4 regions of the Geodermatophilus sp. SYSU D01036 genome follow, and region 1 is predicted to be linked to each of the others. Evidence: riboswitches for the same ligand, from Rfam matches in the RefSeq annotation. Region 1 holds a riboswitch; each other region holds the start of a gene.

Region 1 (5,052 bases):
GAAGTCGTTCGTGACGACGAGCGTGCGGCCGCGGTCGCTCACCGGTCGCCCAGCCGCAGCCAGTCCCCGGCCATCGCGACCCGCTCGGCCACCGTCGGGTGCGAGCCGAAGAACCACTGCCACGCCGCCGGCGGGCTCGGGTCGGCGACGTTGGTCTCGGCCAGCCGCCGCTGCATCTCGACGAAGGAGGCGGCGTCCCGGGTGAGGTCGAGCGCGTGCAGGTCCGCCCGGGCCTCGACGTGCCGCGAGACGAGGTTCTGCACCGGCGTCGCCACCAGGGACCCGACCGCGACGAGGAACAGCACCAGCGGCACCACGCGCGGGTCCCCCGCCGAGTCCGCGCCGGCCCGGCGCAGCAGCGGCGCCCAGGTCAGCAGCCAGCCGAGCAGGGCGACGGCGGCGGCCGCGCCGAGCGCCCCGATGAGCGTGCCGGTCAGGACGTCGTCGGTGGCGACGTGCCCGAGCTCGTGGGCGACGATCGACTCGATCTCCTCCGGGGGGACGTCGGCCAGCAGGGTGTCGTAGAGGACCACCCGGCGGGTGGAGCCGAACCCGGACACGTAGGCGTTGAGCGACGTCGTCCGCCGGGACGCGTCGGCGACCAGGACGTCCTCGACCGGGGAGCCGCTCTCCTCGGCCAGCCGCAGCAGGTCGGTGCGCAACTCCCCGGCCGGCAGCGGCGTGAAGCTGTTGAACGCCGGCTCGATGACCACCGGGTAGAGGAAGGAGCCTGCGACGACCAGCGCGGCCGCGCCGCCGGCGGCCCACGCCCACCAGGTGCGGGGTGCGCGGCGGGCCAGCGCGACGAGCACGAGCAGGCCGAGGGCGGTGAGCCCGGCGTCGATGGCGGTGGAGACCGCGACGTCGCGCAGCCACAGCGGCCAGGAGCGCGTGGACAGCCCGTAGCGGTGCCGCACCACCTCGCCGTAGGCGGAGATCGGCAGCGTCACCAGCCGGCCGACGACGGCCAGCGCGACCGTGCCCAGCAGCACGGTGAGCGGCCAGCGGCGGCCGCCCGCGCGGCCGACCGCGGTGACCAGCCGGCTGCCCAGGCGGGTGAGCCCGAGCAGCGCGGAGACCGCGAGCCCGAGCACCAGGTTGGTCAGCGACGCGGGACGGATGTCGGCGGCGAGGGCCTCGGCGCGGCGGACGACCTCGGCGGGCAGCCCGGCGTCGTCGGTGACCGGGGACGCGCCGCCGGGCGGGGTGGGCAGCAGCGTCCAGGGCGTGCGGAGGGCGATGACGACGACGAGCGCCGCGCCGAGCAGGAGCGCGACGAGCAGCGCGGCCCGGCGGGAGCCCGTGCGGTCGGGCCGGGTGGCCGCGGGGCGGGTGCTCGTCCCGCCCGCCCTGCTCACCCGGCCGATCCTAGGCGCGCGCCGGCCCCGCACCGCGCTCTCCCTCCGCAGGGCGCTCCCTCCGCGGACGCCGAGGGCCGGCGACCCGGACGGGTCACCGGCCCCGGCGACGTGATGGAACGGCCTCCCTGCAGGGTCCCGCCGCGAGCTCGCGAGCGGTGGGGCGCAGGGAGGTCCTTCGTCTAAGCGATGCGGCGCATCGCGGTGATGCCGCCCATCGAGTCGACCGACACGACCTTCACCGGCTGCCCCGACGTGGAGGCGTGCACCATCTGGCCGTTGCCGATGTACATCGAGACGTGGCTGACCGGGCTGTAGTAGAAGATCAGGTCGCCCGGCTGCAGGTCCGCCCGCGAGACGGCGGTGCCCATGCGCGACTGCATGCTGCTGGAGTGCGGGAGGCTGATCCCGGCCGCCGCGTAGGCGTACTGGGTCAGGCCCGAGCAGTCGAAGGCGTTCGGCCCGCCGGCGCCCCACACGTAGGGGTCGCCCACCTGGGCCAGCGCCGTCTGCACCGCGGTCTGCGCGGCACCGCTGCCGCCGCTGCCCGCCGACGGCGCCGGGGCCGGCGCGGGGGCCGCGGCCTGCGTGCCGACCGCGGTCGGAGCGCTGTCGCCGCGCGAGCCGCCGGCCGGCTCGTCGCCCGCCTCCGCCTGCGCGCCGGCGGCCAGGCCGGCCTCCTGCGCGGCGAGCGCCGCCTGCCGCTGCGCCTCGGTGAGCGCGGCGAACTGCGCCTGGTAGTCGGCGATGTCGTCCTGGAGCTGCGCCTCCTGGGCGCTCAGGTCGTCGAGGGTGCGCTGCGCCTCGGCCTCGGCGGCCTCGGCGTCGGCCTGCGCCTGCCGGGCGGCGGCCGCCGCCTCGTTCACCTGGTCGAGGACCGAGGTGGTGTGGTCGGCGATCTGGCCGAGGGTGGCCAGCGAGGCGACGAAGTCCTCGGCGGAGTCGCTGGTCAGCAGCAGGTCGAGCCCGGCGAAGCCGTCGCCGTTGCCGGCGGTGTAGGCGCTGCGCGCCACCTGGCGGATCTGGCCGTCGAGGTCCTGCAGCTGGTCCTGCGCCTCGGCGGCGGCCCGGTCGGCCTCGTCGGCGGCGGCCTGCTGCTGGGCGAGGACCTCGCGGGCCTCGTTGACCTGCTCGCTGACGACCTCGAGCCGGTGACCGGCCTCGGCGGCGAGCTGGGCGGCCTGCTCCGGGGTGCCGGCCCGCTCGGGGTCGGCGGCCGCGGTGCCGGACAGCAGGCCCAGGGTCAGCGCGGCGGTGGTGCCGACGAGGGTGACCCGGCCGAGGTGGCGGGCCCGCGACGGGCGGTGCGGCCCGGCGGTGCGGGTGGCGGATGTGGACTTCTCGCGTGCATGCCCCAGGACGGGGCGGGGGGTCGCCACGGGCGGCGGCTCTCCGTTTCTTCCTCAGCAACCGCCTACCGAGTTAGCTGACGGGTTCGGGCTGGGAAGACGTGCCCTATCTCCGCGCCCCGGTCGGGACCGGCGCGCACGAGAACTCACCCCAGTGCTGCGGTGGGTCCCCGGCTCACCTCGCGCACCTCCGGGAGGGGCGTCCGGTGACTCGGCGGTGTCGGCCGAGGTCACCCTGCGTCGGGTGACGACCACCCGGCCGGACGGCGCCACAGTACGGACGTGATGCAGTTGTGACAAACGGGGGGTGCGTGGACTGTGAGAACACACACGGTCAGCAGCCGCGCCACCCCGGTGCGTACCCGATTCGGGTGGCCCCCGCCGGTCAGCCCGTGCGCCGGCGCCCGTCCCGCGACGGCCGGTGCCGCAGCGGCGGCACGAGGCCGCCCTCGGCCAGCGCCCGCACCGCCCGCCGCTCGACGTCGTCGAGCTCCACGACGACGCCCGGGCGCGGCAGGGCGCCGTCGGCGGTCCGGGCCGCGGGGACGGGAGGCACCGGCAGCAGCACGGGGCCGGTGTCCCGCTCCGCGGGCGGGGCGCCCAGCAGGGCGGTGACGACGCAGTCGGCGCAGCCGACACCACGCGCGGTGCACGAGTCGCAGTCGATGAGCATGGCCGTGTCCCTCCGGTGCCCCGGCCGCGCCGCCCGGTGCCGGGCCGCGGTCGGGACGGGTCTCCCTGTCGGTTGCCCGGCACGCTAGGGACGGCCACCGACAGTCCCGGCTCAGCCGCCCGCGTACTCCCAGTGCCAGGGCTCCTCGCGGCCGTTGCCCGGGTCGGCCCAGGTCGGGTGCAGCCACCCGAACCGGCCGGCGTTGGCGACCATCCACGCGTACTGCGGCGTGCCGAAGCCGTCGACGCCGCCGCACAGGTCGACCGCCAGCCCCCACCCGTGGTTGCTGGTGCCCGGGACCGCGGCCAGCGCCGGTTTCTCCCCGTAGAGGCGGACCTGGCCCGCGTAGGTGCGATAGGAGTCGGTGATGCAGAGCGGCTGCCCGAACGCCGACGCGAAGGCCGCGCTCATCGCCCGCCAGGCCGCCGCGGCGTCGCAGCGCAGCGAGTGGCCGCCCACCCCGATCGGGCACAGCGCGCTCGGCGGGATGAGGCCGTTGGGGTAGCCGCCCCAGGCCCGGGCGCCGTCGAAGCTCGGCGGGTAGACGGTGTTGCCGCACTCGACCCGCAGGGCGCCGCCGGCCGGGCCGGGGGCGGGTACCTCCGGCCGCGGGCCGAGGCTGGGCCGGCCGACGTGCAGCACCTGGTCGGCGGGCAGCCGGCGGACGACGACGGCGCCGGCCCGCGCGTCGGCGGCGAGCATGGTCTGCGCGTCCAGCGCGATGCCGACGTGCCCCAGGCCCGACTCGGGGGTGCCGAGGAAGACCAGGTCGCCGGGCAGGACGTCGGCCAGGTCGACGGGCGTGGTGACCGCGAACAGGCCGGCCTGGTCGCCGGGCAGGTCGATGCCCGCGCCGCGGTAGACGGTGGAGACCAGCGAGCCGCAGTCCCAGGAGTCCGGGCCGGCCGTCCCCGGCGCGTAGGGCCGCCCGAGGGCGTCCATCGCCGCGGTGACCGCCGCCAGCGTCTCGGCGGGCAGCACGAGCAGCGACACCGGCCGGCGCGACAGCTGCGCGGCGCCGCGCTGGGCGCCGCCGGCGGCCGCGCCGACCGGGGTGAGCCCCGCGGGCAGGCCCCGCACGGGGTCGAGCAGCTCGGCCGCCGGCGGCGCGGCGACCCCGGCCTCGCGCAGCTGGTCGAGGTAGGCCCGCCAGTTGGCCGCCGTCTGGGTGTTGACGTCCACCTGCTGGCGCTGCAGGTCCGACAGCTGCCGGTCGACGTCGCCGAGCGCGACGTCGAGCTCCGCGGTCACCGCGTCGGCGGCGGCCTCCAGGTCGGCCACCTCCCCCGCCAGCCGGTCGGCCCGCTGCCGCGCCTCGGCGAGGACGGCGTCGGCGGAGGTCTGCCGGTCGACCGCGGCCCGCCGCTGCTCCTCGGCGGCGCCGACCACCTCGGCGGTGTGCGCGTCGACGGCCTCCAGGTAGCCCAGCGCCGCGACGACGTCGGCCGGGTCGCCGCCGGTGAGCAGCACGGTGAGCGGGGTCAGCGCACCGCCGTCCCGGTAGACCGCCGACGCGTACTGCGCCACCACCGCCCGGTACTGCGCCAGCTCGCCCTCGGCGGCGTCGACCGTGGCGCGGGCGGCGTCGACGTCGGCCTGCGCGTCGGCCAGCTGCTGCCGCGCGGCGGCCACCTCGGTCTGCCGCAGCTGCAGGTCGGCCTGGACCTCGGCG
Region 2 (5,052 bases), on a different contig from region 1:
GTCCTGTCCGGCGACCCCGGACCGGTGCAGCTGGACCTGCCGTTCCGGGACCCGCTGCTGCCGGAGGAGGAGCCCGGCCCGCTCGCGGGCCCGTGGGCCGGCCGGGACGGCGGCGCGCCGTGGACCGCCGGGGAGCCCGCGCCGGTCGCGGCGGCGCCGGTCCCCGACGGCCCGCGCACGCTCGTCGTCGCCGGGGACGGGCCGGACGCCGTCGGCCGGGCGTGGGCGGCCGGCGCCGCCGCGGCCGGCTGGCCGGTGGTCGCCGAGCCGAGCGGCGGGGCGTGGACCGACGGCGCGGTGCGCGGCGGGGCGCTGCTGCTCGGCGTGCCCGGCTGGCTGGACGCGCACCGGCCCGAGCGCGTGGTCGTCGTCGGCCGGCCGACGCTGTCCCGGCCGGTGTCGGCGCTGCTGGCCGACCCGCGGGTGCGCGTGGAGACCGTGGTCGCCGGGCCGCGCTGGCCCGACGCCGGCCGCTCGGCGGCGCTGGTCACCCGCGCCGGCCCGCCGGCCGGCCCGCCCTCCGACCCGGGCTGGGCCGCCGCCTGGCGCGCGGCCGCGGACCGGGTGGGTGCGACCGTCGACGCCGCGCTGGACACCGCGCCCGGGCTGACCGCCGCCCGGCTGGCCCGCGACGTCGTCGCCGCCCTGCCGTCCGGGGCGCTGCTGGTGCTCGGCTCCTCGACGCCGGTGCGCGACGTCGACCGGCTCGCCGCGCCGCGCGGCGACCTCGCCGTGCTCGCCAACCGCGGCGTCGCCGGGATCGACGGCACCGTGTCCACCGCGGTCGGGGCCGCCCTGGTGCACGGCGGGCCCGCGGTGGCGCTCATGGGCGACCTCACGTTCCTGCACGACCTGCAGGGGCTGCTCACCGGCGAGGGCGAGCTGCGCCCGGACCTCACCGTGGTGGTGCCCGACAACGACGGCGGCGGGATCTTCGCCCAGCTGGAGCCGGGGCGGCCGGCGTACGCCCGCGACTACCGGCGGGTGTTCGGCACGCCGCACGGGCGGGACCTGGTCGCCGTCGCCGCGTCCCTGGGCTGGGCGGCGGCGGCGGTGGCCACGCCGGAGGAGCTCACCGCCGCGCTGGCGTGCGGCGGGCCGCGGGTGGTCGTCGCCCGCACCGACCAGCGCGCGGAGGCCGACCTGGCCGTCGCCCTGCGGGAGGCCGCGGGCCGCGCGCTGGCCTGACCGGCCTCAGGAGCGCCGGATCCCCGGCAGCGACCAGCCGTTGCCGTCGGGGTCGCTGGAGAACGCGGACCGCGAGCCGGGGGCGCCCTCGGGGCCCAGCTGCTGGGCCTCGGTGACGTCGCGTCGACCCCGCGCTCGGCGGGCTCCCGGCGGACGGCGCCGACGTCCTCGACCACGAGCTGCGGGCCCCGGGCCGAGGGCGGCTCGCCCAGCGGCGTGCCCCGGCCGATGGCCACCGAGCAGGGGGAGCCCGGCGGCGTCATCTGCACCACACGCGTGCCGGGGGCCGGGGTGACGTCGTGGTCGAGCCCGGAACCGACCTGCTCGACGGCGAAGGCGTCGGCGACGTCGACGTCGCTCACCGGGATGCCGATCACCTCGAGTCGCACGTCCGTGCGGGGAACCCAGGGAGGTCCGAACACCCCACGGGGCCCCGCGGCGCGGTCACGGCAGCGCGTGCGGGCCCGGATCGGGGCCCGTCGCCGGTGGCCTTCGTCACGGGGTCCGGGGCGGCCGCGGCGAGGGTGGGAGGACCGCGACAGGGCTGGTCGCGCGCGGCGAACAGCGCGTTCCGTTACCCGCGCGGGGGTCACGCCGACGTCACGCAGTACCCCACGGGTCCCAGCCGAACCGTGGTGTGACCGCCGTCACGACGACAGTCGACATGACGACACGTAACGTTTTGGCTGCGCTCAGCGAACACAGAGCGCGGCGCCGGTCCGCCAAACCCTGCCCACCGGTCGCCCACGTCAACTCCCAGGGCAGGGGTGGGGGACCCACTCTTCCGGCGCGCGACGGCCTACGGGGGCCTGTCGGAGCGCGCCTCGGGGTGAAGCCGCGGACCGCGGCCGGGCACCGATCGCCCGAACCCGACAGCTCACCTCGCCGGCGGTGATCGGGAGATCATCACCATGCCCAAGCACCGCGCACCCCGCTACGTCCGCACCAAGAAGGTCATCGCCAAGGCCCCTGTCGCCGCCGGCGCCGCCGCCGTCGGTCTGGGCGTCCTGAGCTCGCCGGCCTCCGCCTCCACCACCCACGACTGGACCGGCGTCGCCCAGTGCGAGTCCAGTGGCAACTGGAGCATCAACACCGGCAACGGCTACTACGGCGGCCTGCAGTTCAGCCAGTCCACCTGGGCCGCCTTCGGGGGCACCGACCTCGCCCCGCGTGCCGACCTCGCCACCCCGGCCCAGCAGGTCCAGATCGCCGAGGCGGTCCTGGCCGGCCAGGGCGTCGGCGCCTGGCCGAGCTGCGGCAAGTACCTGACCGGCGGCACCACCGCGGCCGCCGCCGAGGCGCCGGCCGCGCCCGCCGAGCAGGCCGCCCCCGCCGCCGAGGTCCCGGCCGCCCCGGCCGCCCCGGTCCAGCAGCCGGCCGCCGAGCAGCCCGCCCCGGCCGAGCAGGCCGAGGTCACCACCGAGGAGTACACCGTCCGCTGGCGGGACACGGTGGCGAAGATCGCCGCTGCCCACGGCCAGAGCTGGCGGGAGCTCTACGAGCGCAACGTCGACGTCATCGGCGCCAACCCGAACCTGATCTTCCCCGGTCAGGTGCTGGCGCTCAGCGGCTCGACCGCCGCCCCGGCCGAGGCCGCCCCGGCCCCCGCCGCCGAGGCCGCTCCGGCTCCCGCCGCCGAGGCCGCCCCGGCCCCGGCTGCCGAGGCCGCTCCGGCTCCCGCCGCCGAGGCCGCCCCGGCCCCGGTCGCCGCCGGTGAGGCGGCGCCCGCCGCCACCCCGCCGATCGCCGAGGCCGCCCCGCAGGTCGCGCAGGCCGCGGTCGTCGCCGAGATCACCAACACCGCCGGCGCGATCCACGAGGCCGTGCAGGCGGCGGCGAACGCCGTCGTCAGCAACGTCCCGGGCGCCGCGGACATCACCCTCGGCGGCACGCGGGCCAGCGCGGTCGACCCGGACGGCCACCCCTCCGGCAAGGCGCTGGACTACATGGTCATGTCCGACGCCGCCCTCGGCGACGCGATCGCCCAGTACCACGTCGACCACTGGGACGAGCTGGGCGTCGAGTACGTCATCTGGCAGCAGCGCATCCTGACCTCGCCCGGCGCCGCGTGGAAGGCGATGGAGGACCGCGGCGGCGTGACCGCGAACCACATGGACCACGTGCACGTGAACTACGTGGGCTGACCTCCCGCACACCCGACGAGGGCCCCGACCGCGCACAGCGGCCGGGGCCCTCGCCGTCTCCGGAGGGCAGGGGGACGACGGCGCCGGCCGGGACCGGCCGCCTCAGCCCTCCAGCGCGGCCTGGAAGGCGGCGAACTTCGACTGCGTCTCGGCGAGCTCGGCCGTCGGGTCGGAGGCGGCGACGATGCCGCAGCCGGCGAACAGCCGGGCCGAGCGCGGGTCGTCGTCGACCAGTTGCGCGCAGCGCAGGGCCAGCCCGAACTCGCCGTCCCCGCGGGCGTCGAGCCAGCCCACCGGCCCGGCGTAGCGCCCGCGGCCCATGCCCTCCAGCTCGGCGATGACCGCGGCGGCGGCGTCGGGCGGGGTGCCGCAGACGGCGGCGGTCGGGTGCACGGCGTCGACCAGCTCCAGCAGCCCGGCGCGACCGCGGGCGCCCGAGCGGCGCTGGGTGCCGACGACGTCGGTGGCCAGGTGCCGCACGTTGGGCAGCGTCAGCAGCGAGGGCTGCTCCGGCACCGACAGCGCGGTGCAGAACGGGTCGAGCGCGCGGACGAGCGAGTCGACGGCGAGGGCGTGCTCGGCGCGGTCCTTGGCGCTGGCCACGAGGCCCGCCGCGAGCCGCTCGTCCTCGGCGCCCGCGCCGCGCGGGGCGGTGCCGGCCAGCACCCGCGCCGACAGCTGCCGGCCGGTGCGGCGCAGCAGCAGCTCGGGGGTGGCGCCGAGCAGCCCGTCGACGGCGAAGGTCCAGCAGTCGGGGAAGCGGGCGGCCAGCCGGTCGAGCAGGCGGCGGGGGTCCAGCGGCACGTCGGCGGTGACCAGCAGGTCGCGGGCGAGCACCACCTTGGCGAGGTCGCCGGCGCCGATGCGGCCGATCGCGGCGGACACGGCACCGCACCACGAGGCGGGGTCGAGCGCGCCGTCGGCGTAGCGCAGCCGCCCCGGCGCGGGGGTCATCGGCTCGTGGGTGGCCGGCAGCACGTCGCGCATGTCGGCGCCGCCGGTCGTGGTCACCCACGCGACGCCGTCGCGGCGGCCGACGACGACCTCGGGGACGACGAACACCGACGTCTCCCGCGCGGGGTCGAACGCGACGCTCGCGAACACCACCGGCCCGGAGCCGGGCACGCCCACCTCGTCGTCGACGGCGAGGGCGGCGGTGCGGTCGGCCCACCAGGCGGCGGCCTCGGCGAGCGCGCCGGGACCGGAGACCTCGAGGCGGTCGGCCTCGCCCCAGCCGACCAGCCCCTCACCGCGGCGCACCCAGGACAGCGCGCCCTCGCGCGGCAGCAGCGCCAGCAGATCGGGGGAGTCGGGCAGCGCGACCGTGGTGACGGCGGGCGCGACGGCGTCGGGGGTGGTCACCGCCGCTGCCGTCACAGCCCCCAGCGTAGGCAGCCGGTAGCGTCGTCCGCCGTGGCAGACCGGCGAGACAGCGCACACACCGCCGGGTCGAGGGCCGGGTTGGACAAGCAGCCGCACGAGGTCGCGGCCATGTTCGACGGCGTCGCCCGCCGCTACGACCTCACCAACACCGTGCTCTCCGGCGGCCGCGACGCCGCCTGGCGGCGGGCCACCCGCGCGGCGCTCGGTGCCCGGCCGGGGGACGTCGTCCTCGACGTGGCCGCCGGCACCGGCGTCTCCACCGTCGAGCTCGCCGCCGGGGGCGTGCACGCGATCGCGTGCGACTTCTCGCAGGGGATGCTGCGGGCCGGCGCGGCGC
Region 3 (5,052 bases), on a different contig from region 1:
ACGGGCGGCCGCGGGTCCGGGAGCACGTGGTGGCCGACGTGAGCGGCCTGCCCGGGGCCCGGGAGGTGGACCCGCGGGTGGTCACCCGCGGGGAGGTGCGGCTGCCCTCCGGCGCCACGGCTGCCTTCGTCCGGGGCCTGCTGCAGCAGGTCCGGACGTGACCCGTCCCGGCACCTGGTGACGTGCTGGAACGGCCTCCCTGCAGGGGCCCACCGCGAGCTTGCGAGCGGTGGGCCCCTGCAGGGAGGTCCTTACCCGATGCGGCGGGCGCCGGCGTAGCCGCCCATCGCGTCGATGCTGGCGACCTTGACGACGTCGCCCGACGTCGGCGCGTGCACCATCTGGCCGTTGCCGACGTAGATGCCGACGTGGCTCACCGGGCTGTAGAAGAAGACCAGGTCCCCGGGCTGCAGGTCGGCGCGGGAGACCGCGGTGCCCATCGTCGACTGCATCCTGCTGGAGTGCGGGAGGCTGATCCCCGCGGCCTTGAACGCGTACTGGGTGAGGCCGGAGCAGTCGAAGGCGTCCGGGCCGGCAGCGGCCCAGACGTAGGGGTCCCCGCGCTGGGCCATGGCGGTGGAGACGACGGTGCCGGCGACGCCGCTGGCCGGCGCGGCGGCCGCGGCGGGCTCCTCCGCGGGGGTCGCGGGCTCCTCGCGGTCCTCGTCGCGGCTGGCGCGGGAGCCCTCGGAGGCGTGCGCCGCGGCGGCGGCGTCGAGGGCGGCGCGCCGCTCCTCGGCGCTCAGCTGGGCGTAGTCGGCCTGGTAGGCGGCGATCTGGGCCTCGAGGTCGGCCTGCTGGGCGGCGACGGCGTCGTACTGGCGCTGCGCCTCGGCGGCGGCCTCGGCGGCCGCGGTCTGCGCGGCGGTGGCGGTGTCCGTGGCGGCCACGGCCTGACCGAGCAGCTCGCCCTGGTAGCCGGCGACGCCCTGCAGCAGCGTGACGCGGTTGACGAACTCGTCGGCGTCCTCGCTGGTCATGAGCGCCTGCAGGGAGCCCATGCTGTCGCCGGTGTAGGCCGACCGGGCGATGCCGATGACCTGCTGACGGGCGGTGTCCACGGCGGCCTGGGCGGTGGCCAGCTGCGCGGCGGCCGCGTCGGCGGTGGCCTGCTGGGCGGCGAGCACCTCGCGCGCCTCGTTGAACTGCTCGGTGACGACCTCGAGGTCGTGTCCCCGGGCGGCGACCAGCTGCGCGGCCTCGGCGGCCGTGACCGGCTCCTCCGCCCCGGCCGGCGCCGGGACGGCACCCAGCCCGAGGCCGATCCCGAGGGCGCCGGCGAGGGCGAGGGCGGCGCGGCGGCCGCGGCCGGTCGCGGGCATGCCGGGGACGGACGTGCGCAGGGACGCCACGCGGCGGTCACTCCTTCTCCCAGGCCGCCTACCGGGTTAGCTGACGGGTTCGGGCGTGGAGTCGCCCGGCGCGTGCGGACACGCGCTACACCCCAGGACTGCCATGGGTCCCCGGCCCGGTCCCACGGGAGGGGACCGGCTCGACGGCGTCCGTGGGGTGTCACCCGGACTGGTGACGGAACGCCCCGTTGGACACACAGAGCGTAAGGTCCGTGACCGGCGTGTGACAATCACCCCCGTGTAATTACATCGCTCACACCGGGTGACCGGACGACTCCGGGAGGTTGCCGACCCCCGCCGGTTTGCGCGCCCCTGGGGGCGTGTACCGATTGCTGCATGTCCTCCTCCACGCGGATGCGCGCCACCCGGACACGGATCGCCCGGCCGCTCGTCGCGCTCGCCCTGTTCGGCTCCCTGGTCGCCTGCGGTGACAACACCGACTTCTCGCGCGGCCCGACCAACTGCGACGCCGCCGGCGGCAACGCCAGCAACGAGAACGACGCCAGCTGCCAGGAGACCGGCCAGAACCCCGGTAACGACGCCCCGACCACCGACGACGCGAGCACCGACGACTGAGCGTCGCCGGGTCCCCGGCCGGCCGCCCGGTCTGGTGGCATGAGCGGGTGAGCCCGGCACGCAGGTGGACGGCGGCCCGGGTGCGGGCCGAGGCACGGACGCTGCTGGCCGGCGCCCGCCGTCTGCTGCACGGCCGTGACCTCGCGCTGATCGGCGCGGGGCTCACCTTCTACGCCGGCATCGCGGTGGTGCCGCTGGTGCTGGTCTCCGTCCGGCTGACCGCGCTGGCCACCTCGGCCGAGGAGGTCCGCGCGCGCAGCGAGCGGCTGACCGAGCTGCTGCCGGAGTCGCTGGGCGCGCCGGGCGCGGTGGACCGGCTGGTCGACGCCGGCGTCCGGCTGGACCTGCTGGGCTTCGCGCTGGCGCTGCTGCCGCTGTCGCTGTACGGCGAGGGGCTGCGGCGGGCGCTGATGCGGTTCAGCCGGCGGCGGGAGAACCTCACCGGCTGGCGGGGGCGGCTGCTCACGCTGCCCCTGGTCGTGGTCACGCCCCTGCTGCTGTACCCGCTGCTGCTGGCCGCCACGGTCATGGCCGACCTGGCCCGCGAGGACGGCGCCGGGCCTCTGATCGGGCGGTTCGCCGTCGGCTACTACTCGGTGCTGTTCGTGCTCACCGTGCCCATCCTGTGGGGCTACGGCGTGGTGGCCGGCGGCCGGCACCGGTGGGGCGCGCTGGTCAGCGGCGCGCTGTTCACCGCCGCCTGCCTGTCCGGCTTCCTGCAGGGCTTCGTGCTGTTCCTGTCCCTGCCGCTGGACCTGGGCGCGCCCTTCGGCGGCCTGGTCGTCGTCGGCGCGGTGGTCGCCATCGGCCTGTGGCTGTTCCTGCTGCACCTGGTCCTGCTGGCCGGGTGGCTGCTCACCCAGTCCCTCGACGAGCGGCTGGGCCGGCGTCAGCCGCCCGGCCGCCAGGGGGAGCCGGGCGGCGGGGTCTCCGGGGCGGGCGCGGCAGGCGCGGGCGGCGGCTCGGGTGCCGGGGTCGCCGGCGCGGGCGGCGGCTCGGGTGCCGGGGTCGCCGGCGCGGGCGGCGGCTCCGTCGCCGGTGGCGGCGGCTCCGGAGACGGCGGGGGCGGGGGCGACGACGGCGTCGGGGGTGGCGAGGACGGCGAGCCGGGCGCGGGCGCCGGCTGGGGTGCGGGGTCGGCCGGGGGCGCGGGCTCGGGCGCCGGCTCCACGTAGTCGCTGCCGTTGCTCACCAGGATCGACACCACCTGGCCGGGCACGGCGCGGCCGCCGCGCGGCGGGCTGGTGCCCACGAGGGCGCCGGGCCGCTCGTCGCTGTCGACGCGCACCGTCCGCGGGGTGAACCCGGCGTCGGCGAGGGTCCGCTCGCAACCCCGGACGGTGGAGCAGCCGGGCACCGGGCGGGTGTTGCCGTTCTGCACGGTCTCGTCGGCCGGCGCGAACTCGCCGCTGCCGCGCGCGGTGAGGATCGGCTCCATCGCGTCGCGCCAGATGGTGGCGCCCTTGCCGCCGCCGAAGCCGCCGACGTCCTCGTTGCGCTTGGGGTTGAGGACCATGACGCTCGCGGTGATCTCGGGCGTGTAGCCCACGAACGCCACCGAGTAGTTGTCCTGCGAGGTGCCGGTCTTGCCCGCGATCTGGTGGCCGCGGACGTAGGCGCGCGCCCCGGTCTGCCCCGGGTTCCCCGGCTCGACGTCCTTGCGCAGCATCTGGTTCATCGTGTTCGCCACGCCGGGCGGGACAGCCTCGGGCGTGCACCGGTCGCCGACCGCGAGCGGCTCGCCGTCGGCGCCGACCGCCGGCTCCCCGTTCCGGTCGAGGACGGCGGTCACCGGGACGACGTCGCACTGCGTGCCGCCGGCGGCGAACGTCGAGTACGCGCTGGCCAGCGCCAGCGGGCTGGTCGCCTCGGCGCCGAAGGTGAACGACCCGCGGTTCTCGTCGATGATCTGCTGCGCCAGGCCCGGCGGGCTGAACTGGAACAGCCCCGCCGCCTCGGCCATCCGCACCGGCTCCTCGACGCTGCCGAGGGCGTCCTCGAGCGCGAGGAAGTAGGTGTTGGAGGACTGGTACAGCGCCGTCGTCAGGTCCAGCGTCGGGCGGTAGCCGGACCCGGCGTTGCGGACGCAGTACCGGCCGTCGGTGTCCCGGCCCTCGCACGGGCCGCTGTAGACCCGGGAGACGTAGGGGTCGGGCGCGGTGAGCGTGTAGTAGGAGGAGTAGCCCCGGGCCAGGGCCGCTGCGGCGACGAAGACCTTGTACGTGGAACCCGAGCCCTGGCTGGGCGCCACGTTGAGGTTGAACGACTCCTGGGTGCGGTCGGCGAGGTCGTAGCCGAAGGTCCGGTTGACGCTCATCGCCAGCAGGTGCCCGGTGCCGGGCTCGACGGCGGTGAACATCGCGGCCAGCGAGTCCTCCCGCGGCAGCGTCTCGAGCACCGCGGCGTCGCCGGAGCGCTGCAGCTCGGGGTCCAGCGTGGTCTGGACGGTGTAGCCGCCGTTGTCCAGCTGCTCCTGGCTGAGCCCCAGCTGCTGGATCAGGTACCGCTGCACGAAGTCGCAGACGAACGGGCCGACGCTGGCCTGGACGCAGCCCCGGGGCGGGGCGGGCCCGGGCGCCAGGCCGAGCGGCGCGGCCGCGGCCGCGGCCGCCTCCTCGGCGGTCACCAGGCCCTGCTCGGCCATCCGGGACAGCACCTCGTTGCGCCGCGCGGTGGCCGCCTCGGGGTCGGTGAACGGGTCGTCGTTCACCGGGCTCTGCACGAGGCCGGCCAGCAGGGCCGCCTGCGGCAGGGTGAGCGCGGCGGCGTCGACGCCGAAGTAGGCGCGGGCGGCCGGCTGCACGCCGTAGGCGTTCTGGCCGAAGTAGACGATGTTGAGGTAGCGGGTGAGGATCTCGTCCTTGCTGTAGAGGTCCTCCAGCGCCAGGGCCAGGCGCGCCTCGCGCAGCTTGCGGCCCACCGTCTGCTCGGTGGCGGCGGTCCGCTCCTCGGGGGTGTCGGCGGTCTGCAGCAGCGTCTGCTTGACCAGCTGCTGGGTGAGCGTCGAGCCGCCCTCGGCCACCTCGCCCGCGGCGATGTTGGTGACCAGCGCGCGCAGCGTGCCCTGCACGTCCAGGCCGCGGTGGCCGTAGAACCGGGCGTCCTCGATGGCGACCATCGCGTC
Region 4 (5,052 bases), on a different contig from region 1:
GGGTAGACCGGCCCGGTGTTGCCGCGGCCCATCATCAGGTCGACGCGGCCGTCGGCGAGGTGCTGGAGCATCGCGTAGTCCTCGGCGACCTTCACCGGGTCGTTGGTGGTGATCAGTGTGGTCGACGTCGACAGCTGCAGCCGGGAGGTCTGCGCTGCGACGTAGGCCAGCGTGGTCGTGGGGGAGGACGAGAAGAACGGCGGGTTGTGGTGCTCGCCGAGGGCGAAGACGTCGAGGCCCACCTCCTCGGCCTTCTTCGCGATGGTGACGACGGCCTTGATCCGCTCCGTCTCGCTCGGCGTCCGCCCCGTCGTCGGGTCGGTCGTGACGTCGCTGACCGTGAAGACCCCGAACTGCATCTCGTGCTCCATGTGGTTGAGAGTGCAACTACTGTACCCGGCCCAACGAGCCGCCCCCGCCGAGCATTCCCCCCGGGGGCCGTGACCGTACTGAGACCTCTCGACCGCGCACGGTGACCGGCCCGGCACGTCCGGGCGCGACCGGTCCGCACGTCCCGCGCCCACCCGTGTCGGCCCGTTCGACCGCACCCGGGGGGTGGAACCCTGTGATCACCCTCGCCGGCGTGCCGGTGGGGGACCGGATCGGAGCGCACCGAGGGGGAACCGGGATGTCGCTGCGGGGACATGGAGCTGCTCCGGACGGGGCCGGGGACGGCCCCGCCGAGCCGCCTCCGGGACGCGGGCTCGACGGTCTGCTGGGCACCGGACCGGTGTTCACCGGAGCGGTGCGCGGCTACGACCGCCTACAGGTCGACGACTACGTCGCCTGGGCGGAGACCGAGCTGCTGGTCCTGCGCCGGGAGAACGAGCACCTGCTCAGCCGCTACGCCGCCGCGTCGGCCGAGCTGCAGAACGCCCGCCGTCGGCTGGCCCAGCTGGTCCGCGAGCGGCAGAGCCTGCCCGGTCCCGAGGACGCCGCCGCGATGATGCGCCGGGCCGAGGAGGCGGCCGCCGCGCTGACCGCCGCCGCCGAGGAGGAGGCCGGGCGGATCCGCGCCGAGGCGCTCACCGAGGCGCAGGCGCGGCTGTCCGGGGTGGCCGAGATGCGCGAGGCGGTGCTCGCCGCCCGCGAGCAGACCCGCAGCGAGGCCGCCGCGATCCTGGAGGCCGCGCGCCGCGAGGCGGCCCGGCTGGAGGAGGGGGCCGCCGCCGAGCGCGCGCGGCGGGACCGCGAGGCCGCCGAGGCGCGGGCACGGGCCGACGCCGAGGCGCTCGAGCGGCGGTCCGCCGTCGAGGCCGAGCTCGCGCCCCTGCGCGACGAGCGCGACCGGGCGCGCGACTGGCTGCGCCTGCTGACCGGGCAGCTGGACGAGGCGCTCGCCGTCGTCACCGGGGTCGTGCCCGACGACGTCCCCGCCCTCGGCGACAAGCGGGGCCTGCCCCGCCTCGGGGAGGACCCGGCGCCCGAGCCCCGCGCGGGGGCGCGTCCGGCGCCGTCCGGCACGGACGTGTCCGACGTGACACCGCTGCACGGGCCCGGCCGGCCCGAGGTCGCCGCGGCCTCCTGACCAGCGGCGACGCGGGGGCGGGTTCCGGACCGGGGGAGTCCGTACCACACGTCCCGGCCGCACCTCCGGCCCCGGCTGTTGTCACGAACCGGTAACGACCGTACGGTGGCTCGCGTCCGGCAGGTCGTCAGGTCCCCGTCCCGGGGAGCCCGGCCGGACGCCGCCGAGTCGTGTCCGCACCCGTGGACGCGAGCCGGGGACCCACCGCAGTACTGGGGTGAATCGCGCCCGCCGAGCTCCGGCCCGGCACGCGTAGGGCTCCTTCCCGCCCGAACCCGTCAGCTAACTCGGTAGGCGGCTCACGGAAGAAACGGAGAGTCTCCGCATGCCCCGCCTCCGGGCCGAAGCGGCCCGCAGGTGCAGCTGCCCGCGCGCACACCGCGCTCCCGCGTCCGCCTGACGCCGGCCGCCCCTGCCCTGCCGCTCCCTGCGACGACGTCGCCGGGGACCCCGTACCGCCACACCGCCCCAGACCCGCGCCGCACCCGCACGCCCGAGGTCCGCCTCCGGGCCGCTGCCGCGCGCACTCTCCCTCGGAGCCCTCACCCCCTCATGTCCCGCCACGTCCCGAACACGCCTGCCGACGCCCCCGTGACCGTCGAGCTCGCCACCCCCGACGCCCCCGCCGACACCGCCACCCGCGAGTTGCCCGCCCTCGCGGACGCCGCCGAGCCGGCCGCCGAGGCCCCCGCCCGCCGGCGCCTGTTCCGCCGCGGCAGCCCGCCGCTGGGCCCGCGCCGCCCGGCCCTCCTGCTCGGCGCCGCCGCCGCCGGCGCGCTGATCGTGGGCGTCGTCTCCACCAGCGGCCCGGCCGCCTCCGCCGGCACCGACACCGCCGGCACCGCGGTCAGCGTCGCCGACGAGCTGGGCATCCCGCAGCAGCAGGCGGCCGCGCAGGCCGCGACCGGCCCCGACCTGACGACGCTGGCCGACGTCGCCGCCTCGCGCGCCGAGCGCAGCGCGCAGGAGGCCGGTGCCGCCCAGGCGCAGCTCGCCGCCGAGCAGGCCGAGCGCGACCGCCAGGCCGCCGAGGCCGAGGCCGCCCGCGTCGCCGCCGAGCAGGAGGCCGCCCGCGTCGCCGCGGAGCAGGAGGCCGCCCGCCAGGCCGCCGAGGCGCAGGCCGCCGCCGAGGCCGCCGCCGCGCAGCAGGCCGCCGAGGAGCAGGCCGCCGAGGAGGCCGCGCCGGCCGCGCCCTCCGGCTCCTTCAAGGACTACGCGCTGAGCAAGGTCGGCAGCGGTGAGCAGTTCTCCTGCCTGGAGAAGCTGTGGGGCAAGGAGAGCGGCTGGAACCCCAACGCCCAGAACCCCACCAGCACCGCCTACGGCATCCCGCAGTTCCTGGACTCCACCTGGGCCAGCACCGGGATCGCCAAGACCTCCGACGGCTACCGCCAGATCGACGCCGGCCTGATCTACATCGAGGAGCGCTACGGCTCGCCGTGCGACGCCTGGGCGCACTCGCAGGCCACCGGCTGGTACTGATCCCCAGGTGATCCAGCGAGGGCCGGCCACCCGGGTGGTGCCCGCGGGGTTCGTCCGCGCGCACACCCAGGTGCGCCGGCCCTCGCTCGTCCCCGAGGTGCGGCTGCACGTCGCCGACGACGTCGTCGCCCTGTGGGAGGCGATGGAGACCGCGGCCGGCGGGGCGGGGGAGGAGCCGCCGTTCTGGGCGGCCGCCTGGCCCGGCGGGCAGGCGCTGGCCCGCCACCTGCTCGACGCGCCCGCCACCGTCGCAGGCCGCACGGTGCTGGACCTCGGGTCGGGCAGCGGCCTCGTCGCCGTCGCCGCCGTCCTCGCCGGCGCCCGCCGGGTGCTGGCCAGCGACGTCGACCCGTTCTCCCGGACGGCGGTCGGCGTCAACGCCGGCCTCAACGGCGTGACCGGCATCAGCGTCACCGGCGACGTGCTGGACCGCGAGCCGCCGGCCCTCGACGTCGTCGTCGCCGGGGACGTCTGCTACGACCGGGAGATGACCGGGCGGGTGCTGCCCTTCCTCGACCGGGCGCGGGCCCGCGGCTGCGAGGTGCTGATCGGCGACCCCGGCCGCCCGTACCTGCCGCACGAGCGGCTGGAGCCCGCCGCGGTGTACGAGGTCCCCGAGACCGAGGGGCCCGGGCTGCGCCGGACGACGGTGTGGCGGCTGCCCTGAGCGCCGCCGGATACGGTCGCCGCGTGCGCCCCTACGCCTTCACCGGTACCGCCGTCGTCACCGGGGCGGCCAGCGGCATCGGCGCCGCGCTCGCCCCGCGGCTGGCCGCCCGCGGCACGGACCTCGTGCTGCTCGACCGCGACGCCGAGCGGCTCGAGGGCGTCGCGGCGGCGGTGCGCGCGGCCTCCCCGGGCCGGTCGGTGGCCACCGTCGTCGCCGACCTCGCCGACGCCGGGCGGCTGCGCGAGGCCGCCGACCGGGTGGTCGCGGCCCACCCGGCGACGACGCTGCTGGTCAACAACGCCGGTGTCGCGCTGGGCGGGCGGTTCGACCAGGTGACCCTCGAGGAGTTCGAGTGGGTCATGGACGTCAACTTCCGTGCCGCCGTCCGGCTCACCCACGCGCTGCTGCCCACGCTGAAGGGGAACCCCGGGTCGCACCTGGTCAACGTCTCCAGCCTCTTCGGGCTCATGGCGCCGGCCGGGCAGGCGGCGTACGCGTCGAGCAAGTTCGCCGTCCGCGGGTTCACCGAGGCGCTGCGGCACGAGCTGGCCGGGGACGGCGTCGGCGTGACCAGCGTGCACCCCGGCGGCATCGCCACCCGGATCGCCGAGACCGCCCGCGTGGCCGGTGGCGCCGACCCCGCGGAGGCCGAGCGGGGCAAGCGCGAGTTCGCCAGGCTGCTGCGCTACCCGGCCGACCGTGCCGCCCAGCGGATCGTCGAGGCGGTGGAGCGGCGCCGGCCGCGGCTGCTCATCGGCGCCAGCGCCGTCGTCCCCGACGTCCTGGTGCGGCTGGCGCCGGGCTCGTACGGGCGGGTGCTCGCCGCCGCCACCCGGCTGGCCGGCCTGCGCCGGGCGGCCTGACCGCGCGGGGTCCCCGGTGGCCGTCCACGTCGGCACGTCGGGCTGGAGCTACGACCACTGGGACGGCGTCCTCTACCCGCCGGGGACGCCGTCCCGGGACCGGCTGGCCCACTACGTCCGCCGGTTCGGCACCGTCGAGCTCAACGCGAGCTTCTACCGCTGGCCGCGCACCGCGACCTTCGCCGGGTGGCGGCAGCGACTGCCCGAGGGCTTCCAGCTGTCGGTCAAGGCCCCGCGCGGGCTGACCCACGCCAAGCGGCTGTACGCCCCCGAGGCGTGGGTCGAGCGGATGACCGCGGCCTGGCACGAGCTGGGGCCCCGGCGGGCGGTGCTGCTGGTCCAGCTGCACCCGGCCGCCGCCCGCGACGACGCCCGGCTCGACCACTTCCTCGGCCTGCTGCCGGACTGGATGCGGGTGGCCGTGGAGTTCCGCCACCCCAGCTGGCACGACGAGGGCGTGTTCGCGCTGCTCGAGCGGCACGGCGCCGCCTACTGCGTGATGAGCGGCG

What was found. A riboswitch is a leader RNA that binds a small molecule or an ion and turns the genes downstream of it on or off. The one in region 1 is predicted to bind cyclic di-AMP.
Region 2: it holds a riboswitch for cyclic di-AMP, as region 1 does, so the genes downstream of both, ACI8AR_RS18500 (transglycosylase family protein) here and ACI8AR_RS03320 (C40 family peptidase) in region 1, are expected to answer to the same signal.
Region 3: it holds a riboswitch for cyclic di-AMP, as region 1 does, so the genes downstream of both, ACI8AR_RS14490 (C40 family peptidase) here and ACI8AR_RS03320 (C40 family peptidase) in region 1, are expected to answer to the same signal.
Region 4: it holds a riboswitch for cyclic di-AMP, as region 1 does, so the genes downstream of both, ACI8AR_RS12230 (aggregation-promoting factor C-terminal-like domain-containing protein) here and ACI8AR_RS03320 (C40 family peptidase) in region 1, are expected to answer to the same signal.

What each region holds. Positions count from the first base shown of each region.
Region 1 is NZ_JBJGZJ010000002.1:177,904-182,955, reverse strand. It holds gene ACI8AR_RS03330 (glycosyltransferase family 4 protein) at 1-42, opposite strand, end outside; gene ACI8AR_RS03325 (M48 family metallopeptidase) at 39-1,358, opposite strand; gene ACI8AR_RS03320 (C40 family peptidase) at 1,541-2,737, opposite strand; cyclic di-AMP (ydaO/yuaA leader) riboswitch at 2,754-2,934, opposite strand; gene ACI8AR_RS03315 (hypothetical protein) at 3,093-3,380, opposite strand; gene ACI8AR_RS03310 (D-alanyl-D-alanine carboxypeptidase family protein) at 3,492-5,052, opposite strand, start outside.
Region 2 is NZ_JBJGZJ010000021.1:56,167-61,218, forward strand. It holds gene menD (2-succinyl-5-enolpyruvyl-6-hydroxy-3-cyclohexene-1-carboxylic-acid synthase) at 1-1,188, shown strand, start outside; cyclic di-AMP (ydaO/yuaA leader) riboswitch at 1,926-2,095, shown strand; gene ACI8AR_RS18500 (transglycosylase family protein) at 2,100-3,332, shown strand; gene ACI8AR_RS18505 (isochorismate synthase) at 3,435-4,709, opposite strand; gene ACI8AR_RS18510 (demethylmenaquinone methyltransferase) at 4,746-5,052, shown strand, end outside.
Region 3 is NZ_JBJGZJ010000013.1:87,180-92,231, reverse strand. It holds gene ACI8AR_RS14500 (hypothetical protein) at 1-42, shown strand, start outside; gene ACI8AR_RS14495 (hypothetical protein) at 30-161, shown strand; gene ACI8AR_RS14490 (C40 family peptidase) at 252-1,352, opposite strand; cyclic di-AMP (ydaO/yuaA leader) riboswitch at 1,364-1,497, opposite strand; gene ACI8AR_RS14485 (hypothetical protein) at 1,689-1,928, shown strand; partial or broken gene ACI8AR_RS14480 (YhjD/YihY/BrkB family envelope integrity protein) at 1,976-2,794, shown strand; gene ACI8AR_RS14475 (transglycosylase domain-containing protein) at 2,818-5,052, opposite strand, start outside.
Region 4 is NZ_JBJGZJ010000010.1:52,559-57,610, reverse strand. It holds gene ACI8AR_RS12240 (LLM class flavin-dependent oxidoreductase) at 1-371, opposite strand, end outside; gene ACI8AR_RS12235 (hypothetical protein) at 731-1,528, shown strand; cyclic di-AMP (ydaO/yuaA leader) riboswitch at 1,680-1,840, shown strand; gene ACI8AR_RS12230 (aggregation-promoting factor C-terminal-like domain-containing protein) at 2,120-3,010, shown strand; gene ACI8AR_RS12225 (class I SAM-dependent methyltransferase) at 3,018-3,677, shown strand; gene ACI8AR_RS12220 (SDR family NAD(P)-dependent oxidoreductase) at 3,701-4,543, shown strand; gene ACI8AR_RS12215 (DUF72 domain-containing protein) at 4,560-5,052, shown strand, end outside.